DNA from 2 places in the Streptomyces sp. NPDC046215 genome. Region 1 is predicted to be linked to the other one. Evidence: riboswitches for the same ligand, from Rfam matches in the RefSeq annotation. Region 1 holds a riboswitch; the other holds the start of a gene.

Region 1 (12,357 bases):
CTCCAGGGCCCGGATCGAGCGCGGGGTGAAGCCGCGCTGCACGATCTGGCGGACCCGGGTGTGCTCGGGCGGGTCCATGTTGAGCATGATCAGCCGCTGGGCGTCGATCTCCTCGCGCCCGATGTGCTCGTTGAAGCGGATGATCGAGGTGTTGGCCGCGGCCGAGAAGACCTCGGGCCGGGTGGACACCTCCTTCACGTCCGCGTGGCGGGTGACGGCCCAGTAGCCGTCGTCGTCGAAGCCCGCGATGCCGTGCGGCTGGGCGTTCCACCACACCGGCGCGGTCCGCCGCAGCGCCGCGAACTCCGGGAGGGGCACCCGCTGCCGGTAGAGGTCGGGGTCGGTGAGGTCGAAGCCGTCGGGCAGCGCTGGACAGGGCATCGGCCCCTCCATGTCTGATGGACCGTCAGATACGCCCGAAGGTAGTGACGGCGCACCGGGGCGGCAAGGGAGGCGACGCCATCTGTTGCGCACGCGGCCCGTGCGCGACCCTTGCGTACCGGGGGCCGCAGTCATAAGACTGCGGGCGGAAGTAGAACGCGTATCAGTAACGGCTGCCGGCGCGGTGCGTCGGCATCGCGCGTCAGGTGTCGGTACGGCGGGGGACCGCCCGTTGTCAGGAGCCGTCCCCCGGACCCCAGGGGAAGACACAGCGCGCCGCGGGCGCCGGGACGTCCGCGGCTGCCACGAGAGGACGAGCCATGGCCGCGGAACCCGTCATCGTCGAAGCCGTACGCACCCCCATCGGCAAGCGCGGAGGCGCGCTCGCCAATCTCCACCCCGCCTACCTGCTGGGCGAGACCTACCGGGAGATCCTCGCCCGCACCGGCATCCAGCCCGACTGCGTCGAGCAGATCGTCGGCGGCACGGTCACCCACGCCGGCGAGCAGTCGATGAACCCGGCGCGCACGGCCTGGCTCGCCATGGGCCTGCCCTACGAGACCGCCGCCACCACCGTGGACTGCCAGTGCGGCTCCTCCCAGCAGGCCAACCACCTCGTCGCCAACATGGTCGCGGGCGGCGTCATCGACATCGGCATCGGCTGCGGCGTCGAGGCCATGTCCCGGGTGCCGCTGGGCAGCGGCTCCAAGCACGGGCCCGGCAAGCCCTTCCCCGACGAGTGGAACGTGGACCTGCCCAACCAGTTCGAGGCCGCCGAGCGCATCGCCCGCAAACGCGGCCTGACCCGCGAGGACGTCGACGCCTTCGGCCTGCTCTCCCAGGAGCGGGCGGCCCGGGCCTGGGCCGAGGAACGCTTCAAGCGGGAGATCTTCGCCGTCCAGGTGCCCACCACCGAGGAGGAGCAGTTCGCCGGGCAGGGCATGTGGCGGCTCGTCGACCGCGACGAAGGGCTGCGGGACACCAGCATGGAGGCGCTCGCCGGGCTCAAGCCCGTGATGCCCACCGCCGTCCACACCGCCGGCAACTCCTCCCAGATATCCGACGGCGCCAGCGCCCTGATGTGGGCCTCCAAGCGGATGGCCCGCGCCCTCAAGCTGCGCCCCCGGGCCCGGATCGCCGCCCAGGCGCTCGTCGGCGCCGACCCGCACTTCCACCTCGACGGGCCGATCGACGCGACGCGGGCCGTGCTCGGCAAGGCCGGGATGTCGCTCAAGGACATCGACGTGGTGGAGATCAACGAGGCGTTCGCCTCCGTGGTGCTCTCCTGGGCCCGGGTCTTCGAGCAGGATCTGGAGAAGGTCAACGTCAACGGCGGCGCGATAGCGCTCGGCCACCCCGTGGGCGCCACCGGCGCCCGGCTGATCACCACGGCCCTGCACGAGCTGGAGCGGACGGACAAGGAGTTCGCGCTGATCACGATGTGCGCGGGCGGCGGGCTGGCGACGGGAACGATCATCCAGCGGCTGTAGGGCGTCCCTCCCGCGCGTCCTGTGCCTCCTCGAACTCCACCGGCGCGTCGAAGGCCGCCCGGCGGGTGGCCCGGCGCAGGGCCCCCAGGACCGTGGGCCCCAGCGCCAGCGTGGCCACGACGGTGAGGACCGCCCGGGGCAGGTCCCAGCCGAGCGACGTCGCCAGACAATAGGCGACGAAGCGGGCGAGGTTCTCCGGCAGCGGGTCACCGGGGACGAAGGACACCCCGGTGGCCAGCGCGCCGATGTAGGGCCAGCCCTGGAGGTTCATCACCGTGCCGTACAGGAGGGAGGCCACCGCCCCGTAGCCGGCCAGGAGCAGCAGCTCGCGGCGGCCCCGGAGGCGGTCCGGGCCCGGCAGCAGGCCCGCACCCATCGCGACCCAGCCCATCGACAGCATCTGGAACGGCATCCACGGCCCGACCCCGCCCGTCAGCAGCGCCGACGCGAACATCGACACCGAGCCGAGGACGAACCCGAAGCCCGGCCCGAGGACCCGGCCCGAGAGGACCATCAGGAAGAACATCGGCTCGATGCCGGCCGTCCCCGCCCCCAGCGGCCGCAGGGCCGCGCCCGCCGCCGCCAGCACGCCGAGCATCGCGACGGCCTTGGCGTCCAGGCCGGTGTCGGCGATCGTCGCGACGACGACCGCGAGGAGCAGCGGCAGCAGCGCCGCGAACAGCCAGGGCGCGTCCTTGGAGTGCGCGAGCCCGGACGCGGAGTCGGCGAGCAGGGGCCAGCCGAAGGCGGCTACGCCTATGGCGGAGACCAGGGTGAGCGCGGCCACCGACCGCGGCCCGAGGCGGACGGCCCGCGCCTGGCGGTCGGGGACGGGTTCGCGGGGCGTGCGGGGGCCCGGTTGTGCGGGGTCGTGGACGGAGGGTCGCTGTGCCGGGTCCGGGCCGGTGCCCTCTGCGCGGGGTGTGCCGGGGTCCGGCGGGGGGTGTCGCGTCATGCCGTCGCCTCCGGTGCTTCCAGCGTCGCCCTGACCTGCGGGACCGTCAGCCACGGCAGCGGGGCGAGGACCTTGGCGACCTGAGGGGCGAAGGCCGGGGAGGCGACCACCACCTCGGCGGTCGGGCCGTCCGCGACGATCTCCCCGTCGGCGATGACGACGACCCGGTGTGCCAGCTCCGCCGCCAGCTCCACGTCGTGCGTGGCCAGGACGATCGCGTGGCCCCCGGCGGCCAGTCCCCGAAGGATCTCGACCAGGCGGGCCTTGGCCGCGTAGTCCAGGCCGCGCGTCGGCTCGTCCAGGAGGATCAGCGGCGGACGGGCCGTCAGCACGAGGGCCAGGGCGAGCGCCAGGCGCTGGCCCTCGGACAGGTCGCGGGGGTGCGTCGTGTCGCGGACGTCCGGGAGCAGGCCGGAGACCAGCGCCCGGCAGGTGCCCGGCGCGGCGGAGGCGTCCTTGTCGGCCTGCGCGCACTCCTGCGCGACCGTGTCCGCGTACAGCAGGTCGCGCGGGTCCTGCGGCACCAGGCCCACGTGGCGCAGGAGCTCCGCCGGGGCGGTGGACCGCGGCGGCACCCCGCCGACGCGCGCCGAGCCGGCGGCCGGCGCGTGCATGCCGACGAGCGTCCGCAGCAGCGTGGACTTGCCCGCGCCGTTGCGGCCCATCAGCGCGACCGTCTCCCCGGCCCGCACCGTCAGCTCCGCCTCGCGCAGCGCGACGACGCGGCCGTGCCGGACGGTGAGCCCCCGCACCTCGGCGGCCGGCGGGGCGCCCGCCGGGGACCCGGCCCCGCCCGCGCGCACCGCCCTGCGCAGCAGCCCGCCCGCGCGGGGCCGGGGTTCGGGCGCCGGGGCCGCCGTCCCGGTCCGGGCGGGGGCGGGCAGGGCCGCCAGCCGCTCCCGCAGCGGGGCCGCCTTGCGGCGCGCGTCCCGCACGGACAGCGGCAGCGGCGACCACCCGGCGAGGCGGCCGAGCGCGACCACCGGCGGGTGGACGGGCGACACGGCCATGATCTCGGCGGGGTCGCCGACGACCGGGGCGGCCCCCGGGGCGGGCAGCAGGATCACCTGGTCCGCGTACTGCACGACCCGCTCCAGCCGGTGTTCGGCCATCAGCACCGTGGTCCCCAGGTCGTGGACCAGCCGCTGGAGCACGGCCAGCACCTCCTCGGCCGCGCCCGGGTCGAGCGCGGACGTCGGCTCGTCCAGGACCAGTACCCGGGGGTGGGTCGTCAGCACCGAACCGATGGCGACGCGCTGCTGCTGCCCGCCGGAGAGGGTGGCGATGGGCCGCTCCCGCAGTTCGGCGAGGCCCAGCAGGTCGAGGGTCTCCTCGACCCGGCGCCGCATCACGTCCGGGGCCAGGCCCAGGGACTCCATGCCGTAGGCCAGCTCGTCCTCGACGGTGTCGGTGACGAAATGGGCGAGCGGGTCCTGCCCGACGGTCCCGACGACGTCGGAGAGTTCACGCGGCTTGTGGGTGCGGGTGTCGCGCCCGGCGACGGTGACCCGGCCGTGCAGGGTGCCGCCGGTGAAGTGCGGCACGAGGCCGCTGACGGTGCCCAGGAGAGTCGACTTGCCGACACCGGACGGGCCCACCAGCAGGCAGAGCTCGCCCTCGGGCACGGTGAGGTCGACCCCGCCGAGTGCGCGCACGGCGCCGCCGCCGTCGGTGTCCTGGTAGGTGACCGACACCTGCTCGAACCGGATCACTGCGGGGCCTCCTTACGGCCGGGCTCGCGGCCCGGGGGAGAGGTGGGGTGCGGGGCGGTTCCGCCGGGGGCCCTGCGGGCCGGCGCGTCCGTGGGGGCAGGGGCTGCCTCCGGGCCGGTGCCGGGGCCGGTGCAGGGCGTGCGGTCGCGGCCGTCCGGGGCAGGGGTGTCGCCCGGCCGGGCGGGGGCTGCCTCCGGGGCGGCGCCGGACGAGCGACCCGTGGAGGCATGCGCGCCGCCTTCCGGTCCCGGGCCGGGGCCGGGGGCCGTGGACGGGGTGCGGCCCGTTCCCGTACTGCGGCGGGGTTCCGTTGCCGGGGCCGGCGCCCCACCGGGCGCCGGCGGGGCGGGGCTGGTGGGGGCGGTGGGTGTGCTCCGTCGGTCACCGGGGGCGAGGGCGGGGCCCGTTCCTGTGCTGTGGCGGGGTTCCGCTGTGGGGGTCGGCTGCTCGTCGGGTGCCGGCGGGGCGGGGCTCGTGAAGGCCGTGGGCGCCCCTTGGTCACCCGGGGTGCGGGTGGGTCCTGTCCCCGTGCCGTGGTGCGACACGGCTGTCGGGGTCGGGCTGGTGGAGGCCGTGGGAGCGCTCCCTCGGTCGTCCGGGGTGAGGGCGGGGCCCGTTCGGCGGGGCGTCGTCGGGGCCGGCCGCCCGCCGGGCCGCGGTGGGGCCGGGGACGCGAAGGCCGGGACCAGGCCCAGCAGGAGGGACGCCGCCGGCCACAGCGGCAGGTCCGGTGCCGTCAGCGGGACCGCCGGGGGGTGCAGGGCCGCCGGCGCGTAGGAGTTCGCCCAGATCATCAGGGCCGCCACCGCCACGCCCGAGGCCGAGACGAGCCAGGCCCGGGCGTCCCAGCGGTCCGGGCGGTAGCGGGTGCGGACCGAGCGGCGGCCGCCCAGCCACAGGCCCGCGAGCGCGGCGGCGAGCCCGCCGGCCAGGACCGTCAGGCCGTAGCCCGCGCCCTCGTCGGCCAGCAGGCCGTACGTTCCCGCGCAGACGCCCAGCAGCCCGCCGAGCGTCAGCGCCGTCGTGGTGTGCCGCACGGCGGGCGGCACCTGCGCGGTCCGGCCGTACCCGCGCGCGTCCATGGCCGCCGCCAGCGCCACGGACCGCTCCAGCGCCCCCTCCAGGACCGGCAGCCCCACCTGGAGCAGGGCCTTCAGGCCCCGGTCGGAGCGGCCGCGCAGCCGCCGCGCGGCGCGCAGCCGCTGGACGTCCGCGACGAGGTTCGGCGCGAACGTCATCGCGACGACGATCGCCACGCCCGCCTCGTACAGGGCGCCCGGCAGGGACTTCAGCAGCCGGGCCGGGTTGGCGAGGGCGTTCGCCGCGCCGACGCAGATCAGCAGCGCGGCCAGCTTCAGCCCGTCGTACAGGGCGAAGAGCAGCCCCTCGGCCGTCACCCGGCCGCCCAGGCGCACCCCCTTCGCCCAGTCGGGCAGCGGCACCTCCGGCAGGGTGACCAGGGTGTGGGTGCCCGGGATCGGCGACCCGAGCACGACCGCGAAGACGAGCCTGATGGTGATCACGGCCAGTCCGAGCTTGAGGAACGCCCCGTAGGAGCGCGCCCACGGCGCGTCCGTGCGCCGGGCCGCCACGACGTATCCGGCCACGCCGACCAGCAGCCCCAGCAGCAGCGGGTTGGTGGTGCGCGACGCGGCGGTGGCCAGCCCCAGCGCCCACACCCACCAGGCGCCCGCGTGCAGCGCGGACGCCCGCGCGGTGACGGGCGCGGTGCTCGGGCCGCCGGGGCGCGGCGGCGGGTTCCTGTCGCTCATCCGCGGCGGCGGCGCGCCTGCCACGCGGCGGCGGCACCGAGGGCGACCACGGCGGCGACACCGCCGATCAGACCGGCCGAGGGCACGCCGTCACCGCCGTCGTCCTTCCGTTCGTCCTTGCCGCCGTCCCCGGCGGAGGCGGTCTGCCCGCTCTTCTTCCCGGCGACCTGCTCGCCGCAGCCCGACTTCGGGTAGCCGGCGATGGCGCACAGCAGCGCGGCGGAGTCGTACCGCAGGGGCTTCGCGACGGCCGCGAGCGCCTCCGCTGCGCTCGCGTCGCCGCCGACCCGCGCGCATGCCGTGCGGGGCGCGGGCGGGGTCTCACCCTCGGGGGCGTCGGCGGCCGTGCCGAAGTCCAGGACGACCGCGATCCGCTTGCGGCCGTCCTCGGCGGGGGTGCCGGCGCACACCGCGCCGAAGTCCGCCGCGGCGCGCGGCTTCGCGGCGTCCCGGGAGTCCTCGCTGACGGCGAACCGGAAGCCGACGGTGTCCCCGTCGCCGGGCCGCGCCGTGGACGGGCCCTGCGTGGCGTACGCCCAGCCGCTGCCGGTGGCGTCCCAGAACGACCAGTACCGGTACCCGGCCGCCTGCGCGGGGGCCGCGCCCAGCCCGGCGAGGACCCCGGCGAGGAGCAGCGCCCCGAGGGCGCGCGCGCCGCGGCGGACCGTCACAGCTGCTTCTTCTTCCGGCCGCTGATCAGGAAGCCGGCGCCGATGCTGGCGACGAAGAAGACGCCGACGATCCACCAGACGCTGACGCCCTTGTCGTCGTCCTTCTTCTCCTCGTCCTTCTGCTCCGCCGAGGAGGCGGACTCCGGCTTCGGGCCCATCGCGTTCAGCTGGGCGACCAGGTCGGTGCCGGCGAAGTCGCGCGGGTCGGCGCCGGTGGCGTGGGCGGCGAGGATGAGCTTGGCGACGCGGCCGGGGTGGTTCTTCGCCCAGTCGGCGGTGCCGCTCTCCTTGGACCGCAGCCACGTCAGCGGCTTCTCGGCGGCCTCGCGGTGGCCGCCCGCGGCGAGGGCGACGACGGCGTCGGCGGTGTTGCCCTGGTCGGGCTTGGCCGGGGCGCCGGGCATGGACGGCACGAGGTAGCCGCCGTTCTTGGCGAGCGCCTCGGAGAGGTACCCGTCGACGGCCTCGGCCGCCGCGGCGGCGTCCTTCGGCTTCGCCTTGTCGTCGGCAGCGCAGTCCAGCGGCTTCAGGGGCTGGTCCGCGCCCTTCTTCGGCGGCTCGACGAGGAAGCCCTTGCCGCGCGTGGCCAGGCCCGCGGCGGCGCTGGCGAGGTTGTCGGCGCGCAGCCCGCTCTTGTCGTCCTTCAGGAAGGAGAAACCGCCGCGCTCCCCTTCCTTCGCGTCGCAGCCGAGCTGGAACGTCAGCAGCGTGGCCACCGGGTCCTTGCCGCCCTTCGCGGCGACCTTGGCCGGGTCCTGCCCGGTGGCGGCGAACGCGCCGAGGGCGATGGAGGTGGAGTTCGCGTCGCTGGGGCTGCCGGGCTGGTAGCCCCAGCCGCCGTCGTCGTTCTGGTGCGCCTTGAGCCAGTCGAGGCCCTTCGTCACCTGCTCGGACCGGCCGCCGGCCGCCGCGAGGCCCTGGACGGCCGCGGCGGTCTGGTCGGTGAACTCCTTCTGGGTGTCGCACGCCTTGGCGGGGTCGGCCCGGAAGCCGGGGAAACCGCCGTCCGCGCACTGCTGGCCGGTGAGCCAGTCGACGGCCTCCTTGGCGGGGGAGACGCCGACGGCGCTCTGCGCCACGAAGGTCAGGGACTGCCGGAAGACGCCGTCGAACTTGGGGTCCTCGGTGCCGTACAGGCCGGGGGCGGCCGGCGACGGGGAGGCGTCGGCGAACGCGGCGGGCGCCATGGCCGTGCTCAGGACGGCGGCGGTGGCCAGGGCCACGGCGCCGCGGCGCGCGTGGACGGCGAGGGAGGGGGCCATGGGGTCGGTGCCTCTCGGTGGGTCGCTGCGGGGGTCGGCGGGCGGACGGGTACGGACTGTGCCACCGCGCACGGCCGCCCCTCCGCGCGTTCCGCGCGGTGGCACCGGGCCCGGCTCCGTATACCTCGACGGTGCCGTGGGGCCGGGCACCGCCGAGGGGCGGCGCGACCGGCTCCGGAAAGCCTTGCCGCCAGGGCGCGGGTGGTCCGGCTCGTACGGTCCGCACGGGCGCGGCCGTCGTCACGGTTGCGGGTCAGCGCCGGATTCCCACCGGCTTTCCCCGTTCCGAGGCGGGATGAAGTTGTCACGGACACTTTAACCGGCGGCTTATGGGTGGCTCATACCGCCACGATTGCGACGGTATGAGGGGGGGCTTCGGCCTCCGGCGGGGCCGCTCTGTCCGGCGGGGGCCTCACGGGACGGGGCCGCCTCGGCCGCGCGGTCCGGCGGCGGGTGCCCGGCCGGGGGCACCCGCCCCCGCCCCGCGTCACCCGGCCCCGGCGGCCAGGGCGCGGGCCCGTGCGCCCGTCGGCCGCGGTCAACTGCCCGTTCGGCCCGGGTGGCCCGGGCCCTGTCGCGCCCGGCGAGTGGTGCCGGGCCGGGCGGGCGATGGGGCGTCACGGGCGCTGCCCCGACACGACCGTGCGCGTCGGCCGGCGGCGGGTGCCTGTCGTGACCGGTGAGGGTGATCGTCGCGGTCGAAGCGCGGGCGTCTGCCGGCCGCGGTCGGGTGCCCGTTCCGGCCGGGCCCGGCGCGTGCGAGGCGGGCGGCCGTGGGCCGGTGCTGCGGGTCGTGGGACGTCCGCCCCGGCGCCGTCGAGACGCGCCGGGCCGGCGGTGGCCGCTCCCGCCCCATGGCGTCCGGGCCGGTGGCCAAGGGCCCGGGCGTCGGCCGGCCGCGGCCGCCCGGCCCACTCCCGCACGGCCGTGCGCTCCGCGCCCCCGCCCGCCGCCCCCCATTGCCCCCGGCCACGGGAACTGGTACCAGTTCTGATGCAGCGTCAGATGTGGCGCACCCGCGGCGGAGCCGGAAGGCGGCGAGTCATGGCTGAACTCATCGAGTACGGGCAGCTCTTCATCGGCGGCGCGTTCACCGAGCCCGCCGGGCGGGACACCATCGACGTCGTCTCCCCGCACACCGAGGCCGTCATCGGGCGCGTCCCGCACGCCTGCCGCGAGGACGTCGACCGGGCCGTCGCCGCCGCCCGCACCTCCTTCGACTCCGGCGTCTGGGCCGAGCGGCCCCTCGCCGAGCGGATCGAGGTCGTCACTCGGATCAAGGACGGTATCGCCGCCCGCCACGAGGAGATCGCCGAGGTCATCTCCGCCCAGAACGGCTCCCCCTACTCCTGGAGCGTCCTCGCCCAGGCGCTCGGCGCGATGATGGTCTGGGACAGTGCCGTCGCCGTCGCGCGCGGCATCCCCTTCGAGGAGCGGCGGGCCGGGGTCCTCGGACCGCTGCTCGTGCGGCGCGAGCCCGTCGGCGTGGTGGCGGCCGTCGCGCCGTGGAACGTGCCGCAGTTCGTCGCGGCCGCCAAGCTCGCCCCCGCCCTGCTGGCCGGCTGCTCGGTGGTGCTCAAGCCCGCGCCGGAGACGCCGCTGGACGCTTACCTGCTCGCCGAGATCGCCGCGGAGGCCGGGCTGCCGGCGGGGGTGCTCTCGATCCTGCCCGCCGGCCGGGAGGTCAGCGAGTACCTCGTCGGCCACCCCGGCGTCGACAAGGTCTCCTTCACCGGCTCCGTCGCCGCGGGCCGGCGCGTCATGGAGGTCGCCGCCCGCCACCTCACCCGCGTCACCCTGGAGCTGGGCGGCAAGTCCGCGGCGATCGTCCTGCCGGACGCCGACCTCGACGCGGCCGTCGCCGGCATCGTGCCCAGCGCCTGGATGAACAACGGGCAGGCATGCGTCGCCCAGACCCGCATCCTCGCCCCGCGTGCCCACTACGGCGAGCTGGCCGAGCGGTTCGCCGCGGCCGCCGCCGCCCTCGTCGTCGGCGACCCCCTCGACCCCGCCACCCAGGTCGGCCCGCTCGTCGCCGAGCGCCAGCGGCGCCGGTCGCTGGAGTACATCGCGCTCGGGCAGCGCGAGGGGGCGAAGGTGCTGGCCGGCGGCGGTAGGCCGGCCGGGCGGGAGACGGGGTGGTACGTGGAGCCCACCCTCTTCGGCGAGGTCACCAACACCATGCGCATCGCCCGCGAGGAGATCTTCGGCCCCGTCATCTGCCTGCTGCCCTACGACGACGAGGAGGAAGCCGTCCGCATCGCCGACGACTCCGACTACGGGCTCTCCGGCAGCGTCTGGACGGCCGACGTCGAGCACGGCATCGACATCGCGCGCCGGGTGCGCACCGGCACGTACAGCGTGAACACCTTCAGCCTCGACATGCTCGGCCCCTTCGGCGGCTACAAGAACTCCGGCCTCGGCCGGGAGTTCGGGCCCGAGGGCTTCGCCGAGTACCAGGAACACAAGATGATCCACCTGCCCGCCGGGCACGGGGAGCGCTGATGGGCGAGCGCTGGCGGGTGGAGGTCGACCGGGGCGTGTGCGTCGGCTCCGGACTCTGCGCGGGCACCGCTCCCGGGGCGTTCCGGCTCGACACCGCCCGGCAGTCCCACCCGACCGACCCGGAGGCCGAGGCGTCCGGGGCCGTGCTCGCCGCCGCGGAGAGCTGCCCCGTCGAGGCCATCACCGTCCGTGCCCTCGACAGCGGCGCCGCGATCTTCCCACCCGACGAGCCCGACGAGCCCCACCCGCGGTAGCCGACCGGTTGTTACTCGTGCGTTCCTCATAGCGGGTTCATGGCAGTTGTGACTGTCCCCTCCCGGCGGCGGCATGGAACCTTCATGTCGTCACCGGCCGAGGGGGAGCGATGAACAAGGGGTACGCCGTCTACTGCGACGCGGACCGGCAGTTCTACGACGCCCCGCACCGGCTGCCGTCCGACGGCGACGGCCCGACCGCCCTCTACCCGTCGGCCCGCCGCCCGGCACCCGCCGGCTGGCAGCGTCACCGGACCGGCGACTGGCTGGCCTTCCGCCCCCTCGACGCCGCACTGCCCGACCAGGGCTGGAAGATCCACGTCTCGGCCTGCCTGGACAACGCCGAACGGATCCTCGCCGCCGTCCGCGACTACTGCGAGCCCCGGCGCGTCGCCTTCAAGTGCGTCCCGAGCCCCTATCTCCTGCACACCCGCAACGCCAAGTACGCCGACCGGGGCGGCAGCGGGAAGTTCATCACCGTCTACCCCGGCGACGACGAGCAGTGCCGCGCCGTCGCCGAGGACCTCGCCGCACTCCTGGCCGGGGAGCAGGGCCCGTACATCCTCACCGACCTGCGCTGGGGCGACGGGCCGGTGTACGTGCGCTACGGCAGCTTCACCCTGCGGCACTGCTACGACGACAAGGGCGAGCTGTGCCCGGCCGTCGAGAACGCCGACGGGGTGCTCGTCCCCGACCGCCGCGACCCCGCCTTCCACGTCCCGCCCTGGCTGACCCCGCCCGGCTTCCTCGCCCCGCACCTCGCCGCCCGCTCGGCGACGAAGGTCAGCGGCATCCCGTACCGCATCGACCGGGCCCTGCACTTCTCCAACGGCGGCGGCGTGTACGTCGGCACCGATCTGCGCACGGACCGGCAGGTCGTCCTCAAGGAAGGCCGCCCGCACGCGGGCCTGGCCGCCGACGGCGCCGACGCGGTAACCCGCCTCCAGCGCGAACGAGACGCCCTCGAACGGCTGTCGGGGCTGCCGTACACCCCCGAGGTGCACGACTACATCACCCTCGGCGACCACCACTTCCTGGTGCTGGAGTTCGTCGAAGGCCGCCCGCTGAACACCTTCTTCGCCCGGCACCACCCCCTCGTCGACCCGGACCCGGGACCCGAGCGCCTCGCCGCGTACACCGAGTGGGCGACGCGGCTGTACCGCCTCGTCGAGGAGGCCGTCGACGCCGTCCACGCCCGCGGCGTCGTCTTCAACGACCTGCACCTGTTCAACATCATGGTCGCCGAGGACGAGCGGTCCGTCGTCCTCCTCGACTTCGAGGCCGCCGCGCACATCGACGAGGGCCGCCGCCAGACCATCGCCAACCCCGGCTTCGTCGCCCCGCCCGACCGCACC
Region 2 (5,653 bases), on a different contig from region 1:
GGCCGCGGCCTCCTCGGCGCCGGGGACGCGCGGCGAGTGGATGTCGTACACCCCGGGGCCCACCTCCCGGGGGTAGCCGGCGGTGGCGAGTTCCCCCGCGACCTGCATGTGCGAGCGGGCGGCCTCCAGGCTGATGACATCGGCGTCCAGGTCGTCGATGGCCTGGAGGATGTCACCGAACTCGGCGTAGCACATGTGGGTGTGGATCTGGGTGTCCGGGCGGACGCCGCCGGTGGTGAGGCGGAACGCCTCGGTCGCCCAGGCGAGGTAGCCGGCGTGGCCGGCCGCGCGCAGGGGCAGCGTCTCGCGCAGGGCGGGCTCGTCGACCTGGATCACGGAACTGCCCGCGGCCTCCAGGTCGTTCACCTCGTCGCGCAGGGCGAGGGCGACCTGACGGGCGGTCTCGCCCAGCGGCTGGTCGTCGCGGACGAAGGACCAGGCGAGCATGGTGACCGGGCCGGTCAGCATGCCCTTGACCGGGCGGTCGGTGAGGGACTGCGCGTAGGACGTCCAGCGGACCGTCATCGGCTCGGGGCGGGAGATGTCGCCGGCGAGGATCGGCGGGCGGACGTAGCGGGTGCCGTAGGACTGGACCCAGCCGTGCTGGGTGGCGAGATAGCCCGTGAGCTGTTCGGCGAAGTACTGGACCATGTCGTTGCGTTCGGGCTCGCCGTGGACCAGGACGTCGATCCCGGCCTTCTCCTGGAAGGAGAGGACCTCGCGGATCTCGGCCTCGATGCGCTCCTCGTAGGCGGCGGCGGTGACGCGGCCGGCGCGCAGGCCGGCGCGGGCGGTGCGCAGTTCGGTGGTCTGGGGGAAGGAGCCGATGGTGGTCGTCGGCAGGAGCGGCAGGCGCAGCCGGGCGCGCTGGGCGGCGGCCCGCTCGGGGTAGGGCAGGGAGCGGCGGGTGTCGGCGGCGGTGACGGCCGCGGCGCGGGCCCGTACGGCCGGGACGCGGGTGAGGGCGGAGCCTGCGCGGGAGGCGAGATCGGCGCGGTTGGCGGCGAGGTCGGCGGCGATGGTGTCGGTGCCGTGGGCCAGGCCGCGGGCCAGGGTGACGATCTCGGTGGTCTTCTGGCGGGCGAAGGCGAGCCAGCGGGCGATCTGCGGGTCGATGTCGCGTTCGGCGGTGGCGTCCAGGGGGACGTGCAGCAGGGAGCAGGAGGAGGCGACGTCGACGCGGTCGGCGAGGCCGAGGAGGGTGCCGAGGGTGGCCAGGGACTTCTCGAGGTCGTTGATCCAGACGTTGCGGCCGTTGACGACGCCCGCGACCAGGCGCTTGCCGGGCAGTCCCCCGGCGGCGGCGAGGTCGCCGAGGTTGGCGGCGGCGGGGCCGGTGAAGTCGAGGGCGAGTCCATCGACGGGCGCCTTGGCGAGGACGGGGAGGGCCTCGCCGAGCCGGTCGAAGTAGGAGGCGACGAGCAGCCGCGGGCGTGCGGTGAGGCCGCCGAGGTCGCGGTAGGCGCGGGCGGCGGCGTTCAGGTCGGCGGGGGTGCGGTCCTGGGCGAGGGCCGGTTCGTCGAGCTGGACCCAGGCGGCTCCGGCGGCGCGGAGGTCGGCGAGGACCTCGGCGTAGACGGGCAGGAGCCGGTCGAGGAGGGTGAGCGGCTCGAAGTCCGCGGGGACGCCGGGGGCAGGCTTGGCGAGCAGGAGGTAGGTGACGGGACCGACTAGGACCGGGCGGGGGTCGAGGCCGAGGGCGCGGGCTTCCTCGCATTCGGTGACCTGCTTGGCGGAGTCGGCGGTGAAGACGGTGTCGGGGCGCAGTTCGGGGACGAGGTAGTGGTAGTTGGTGTCGAACCACTTGGTCATCTCCAGCGGGGCCACGTCCTGGGTGCCGCGGGCCATGGCGAAGTAGCCGTCGAGGGGGTCGGCGGCGACGGCCGCGCGGTGCCGGGCCGGGATCGCGCCGACCATGACGCTGGTGTCGAGGACGTGATCGTAGTACGAGAAGTCGCCGGTGGGCACTTCGTGGATCCCGGCGCCGGCCAGGTCCCGCCAGTGGGTGCGGCGCAGTCCGGCGGCGGTGTCCCGGAGGGCGTCGGCGGTGACGCGGCCCTTCCAGTAGCCCTCGACGGCTTTCTTCAGTTCCCGGTTCCGGCCCTGGCGGGGGTAGCCGTGGACGGTGGCGCGTGCTGCCGCGGCTGCGGACTTGGTGGTCACGGAACTCTCCTTCGCGAGTTTTCGTCCTGTCGACCCCGGGACGGGGGAGGGCGCGAAGGGTGACGGACCGGGCGGCCCACGGCGCGAGGTCGTCGCGCGGGTGCCCGCCTGGTGCGTACGCCGACCCGCCCTCGAGGTCACCGGGATCTCCGCGGGCGAACGGTCGCCCACGGGCAGTGGCAGGTCTTCGGACTCACGGGCACGTCTGCCGGGGGCAGACACCTACTGGCCGTCGCTTCCCGGACTCCTGGGGTCCAGTGCGTATGACGGCGGTCGTTCCCGCTCACCGCTGCGGGGCAGTCCCGGATTCCCACCGGGTTCCCTCTTGCGACGCGCCTGCCTGGCGGGCAGGGCGAACCAGCTGCGTGAGCAGCCTAGGCGCTGGATCACGTCCCGGATAGGGCCGTTCACATTCCGGACGGCGGCCTGAGACGCCGGTCCGGGCGGTGGCACCGGGCGGGCGCGGAGCGGCCCCCTTCGCCGCTCCGCGCCCGTGCCCCACGGGCCGGGGCCCCTCAGCCCCGATCGTAGGAGTGGAAGCCCCGGCCCGTCTTGCGCCCGAGCAGCCCCGCCTCGACCATGCGCAGCAGCAGCGGCGGCGGGGCGTAGAGGGGCTCCTTGAACTCCTCGTAGAGGGACCGGGCGATGGCGGCCACGGTGTCCAGGCCGATCAGGTCGGCCAGTCTCAGCGGTCCCATGGGGTGGGCGCAGCCCAGCTCCATGCCGGTGTCGACGTCGTCGGCCGTCGCGTAGCCGGACTCCGCCATGCGGATCGCGGCGAGGAGGTAGGGGACGAGGAGGGCGTTGACGACGAAGCCGGCCCGGTCCCGGGAGCGGACGGTCCTCTTGCCGAGGGTGACGGTGGCGAACTCCTCGATCGTGGCGGCCGCTTCGGCGGTGGTGTGCAGCGAGGTGACGATCTCCACGAGCGGCATCACGGGCACGGGGTTGAAGAAGTGCAGGCCGAGGACGCGGTCGGCGCGGCGGGTGGCCATGCCCAGGCGCATCACGGGGAGGGAGGAGGTGTTGGTGGCCAGGATCGCCGCCGGATCTTCGACGATCTTGTCGAGGGCGGTGAAGATCGCGGTCTTGACCTCGGCGTCCTCGACGACGGCCTCGATGACGAGCTGCCGGTCGGCGAGGTCGTCGAGGTCACGGTGAAGGTGAGGCGGGTGAGCGCGTCCTCGGCGGTGGGGCGGTCGGTCTTGCCGCGCTCGACGGCGCGTTCGAGGGAGCGGGCGACGCGGTCGCGGGACCGGTGGGCGGCGGCGGTGTCGGTCTCGCAGACGAGGGTGTCGAGCCCGGCGCGGGCGCACACCTCGGTGATGCCGGCGCCCATCCGGCCGCCGCCGACGACGCCCACGCGCCGCACGGCGGGGTTCACGAGGTCACCGCCGGGCGGCGGCGGACGAGGTGGCGGGCGTGGGCGTCGGTGGTGGAGAACGCGGGCAGGTGGTCCGCGAGGGCGGTGGGTGCGAAGAGGGCCGCCTCGTTCACCCGGGCGTCGCGGCCGGGAAGGCGGGCGGCCGTGCCGCCGATGGCGTGGGCGCCGCGCCGGTGGCAGGTGCGGACCGGCAGTTCGGTGGAGGCGCGCGGGAACGGGGCGGTCGGGGTGACCTTGGCGCGGTCGGGCAGGGCGGCGTCCAGGGCGGCGGGGGTGAGGATCTCGTCGAAGCGGGCGCCCGGTGCGCCGAGCACCTGGGCGCGGCCGGTCACGGTGGTGAGGGACATGCGGTCTCCTGACGGGGGCGGTGAGGGCCGGGCGGCGCCGGGCTCCGGCCCTCACCTGAGGGCGTGCCGGCCCGGCACCCGGCCGGGCCGGCGGCGGGTGCCGGGCTCCGAGGGGCTAGGGCGTGTCTTACGGGTCAGCCCGGGGCCGCGACGCCCGGCACGGCACCTCGCCGCGTTGTCGCATCACCCGAGTACGCCCAGTACGCGGGAGATGCTCCGCCTTGCGAGGTACCGCACCGGACGCCGCGGCCTGATCCGGGCTGACCCGTAAGACACGCCCTAGTGGAACTGCTCTTCCTCGGTGGAGCCGCGCAGGGCGAGGGTCGCGGCGGCGGGGTTGACCGCCGTGCTGACGAGGTCGAAGTAGCCGGTGCCGACCTCGCGCTGGTGCTTGACGGCGGTGAACCCCTGCGCCTGGGCGGCGAACTCCCGCTCCTGGAGGTCGACATAGGCGGTCATGCCGTGCTCGGCGTAGCCGCGGGCCAGGTCGAACATGCCGTGGTTGAGGGAGTGGAAGCCCGCGAGGGTGATGAACTGGAAGCGGTAGCCCATCGCGCCGAGCTCCCGCTGGAACTTGGCGATCTGGTCGTCGTCGAGCGCGGCGCGCCAGTTGAAGGACGGCGAGCAGTTGTAGGCGAGCAGCTGGCCGGGGTACCGGGCGTGGATCGCCTCGGCGAACTCCTTGGCCTGGGCGAGGTCCGGGGTGCCGGTCTCCATCCACAACAGGTCCGCGTACGGGGCGTAGGCCAGGCCGCGGGCGATGACGGGGGCCATGCCGGGCTCGACCCGGTAGAAGCCCTCGGGGGTGCGCTCGCCGGTGCAGAACCGGGCGTCGGTCTCGTCGACGTCGCTGGTGAGCAGGTTGGCGGCGAGGGCGTCGGTGCGGGCGACGAGCACCGTGGGCACGTCGGCGATGTCCGCGGCGAGGCGGGCGGCGTTGAGGGTGCGGATGTGCTGCGAGGTGGGGACGAGGACCTTGCCGCCGAGGTGGCCGCACTTCTTCTCGGAGGCGAGCTGGTCCTCGTAGTGGATGCCGGCGGCGCCCGCGGCGATCATCGCCTTGGTGAGCTCGAAGGCGTTGAGCGGGCCGCCGAAGCCGGCTTCGGCGTCGGCGACGATCGGCGCGAGCCAGTCGGTGGTGTCCCCGGTGCCCTCGGCGGTGGCTATCTGGTCGGCGCGCAGCAGGGCGTTGTTGATGCGGCGGACCACGGTGGGCACCGAGTTGACGGGGTAGAGGCTCTGGTCGGGGTAGGTGTGCCCGGCCTGGTTGGCGTCCGCGGCGACCTGCCAGCCGGAGAGGTAGATCGCCTGGAGGCCGGCCTTGACCATCTGGACGGCCTGTCCGCCGGTGAGCGCGCCGAGGGCGTGGATGTAGTCGTTCTCCCGCAGCTGCCGCCACAGGCGTTCGGCGCCGCGCCGGGCGAGCGTGTGCTCCTCGCGCACGCTGCCCGACAGCCGGATCACGTCCTCGGCGCCGTAGGTGCGCTGTGTGCCCTGCCAGCGCGGGTCGGTCGCCCACCGCCGTGCCAGTTCGTCGGCTGTCGTCCCTGTCTGCGCCATGACCGTCTCCCGGTGTCGCGTCGAATCGGCTTTGAGCGTCTGTCAAGAGTGCGAAGGGGAAGTGGCTCCCCTGTGGTGCGTGGCCCGCCGTGCCGCTCGCCGGTGCGCGAGGGGTGGGGCGGGGTGACCGGTGGTGCGGCCGGACGGTCCGGGGCGGCGACGTCAGGGCTGAGATCGCGTCCGGTGTCCGGCCTCGGCC

What was found. A riboswitch is a leader RNA that binds a small molecule or an ion and turns the genes downstream of it on or off. The one in region 1 is predicted to bind cobalamin.
Region 2: another riboswitch for cobalamin. It lies ahead of metE (5-methyltetrahydropteroyltriglutamate--homocysteine S-methyltransferase); the one in region 1 lies ahead of ABZ951_RS16800 (prenyltransferase/squalene oxidase repeat-containing protein).

Annotation. Positions count from the first base shown of each region.
Region 1 is NZ_JBEYZW010000033.1:48,563-60,919, forward strand. Features, by position in the region: gene ABZ951_RS16770 (cytochrome P450) at 1-381, opposite strand, end outside; gene ABZ951_RS16775 (steroid 3-ketoacyl-CoA thiolase) at 702-1,871, shown strand; gene ABZ951_RS16780 (ECF transporter S component) at 1,855-2,826, opposite strand; gene ABZ951_RS16785 (ATP-binding cassette domain-containing protein) at 2,823-4,538, opposite strand; partial or broken gene ABZ951_RS16790 (CbiQ family ECF transporter T component) at 5,192-6,310, opposite strand; gene ABZ951_RS16795 (SCO2322 family protein) at 6,307-6,981, opposite strand; gene ABZ951_RS16800 (prenyltransferase/squalene oxidase repeat-containing protein) at 6,978-8,315, opposite strand; cobalamin riboswitch at 8,422-8,574, opposite strand; gene ABZ951_RS16805 (aldehyde dehydrogenase) at 9,288-10,748, shown strand; gene ABZ951_RS16810 (ferredoxin) at 10,748-11,002, shown strand; gene lanKC (class III lanthionine synthetase LanKC) at 11,113-12,357, shown strand, end outside.
Region 2 is NZ_JBEYZW010000019.1:281-5,933, forward strand. Features, by position in the region: gene metE (5-methyltetrahydropteroyltriglutamate--homocysteine S-methyltransferase) at 1-2,163, opposite strand, end outside; cobalamin riboswitch at 2,324-2,540, opposite strand; partial or broken gene ABZ951_RS11220 (3-hydroxybutyryl-CoA dehydrogenase) at 2,679-3,547, opposite strand; partial or broken gene ABZ951_RS11225 (hypothetical protein) at 3,643-3,798, opposite strand; gene aceA (isocitrate lyase) at 4,174-5,454, opposite strand.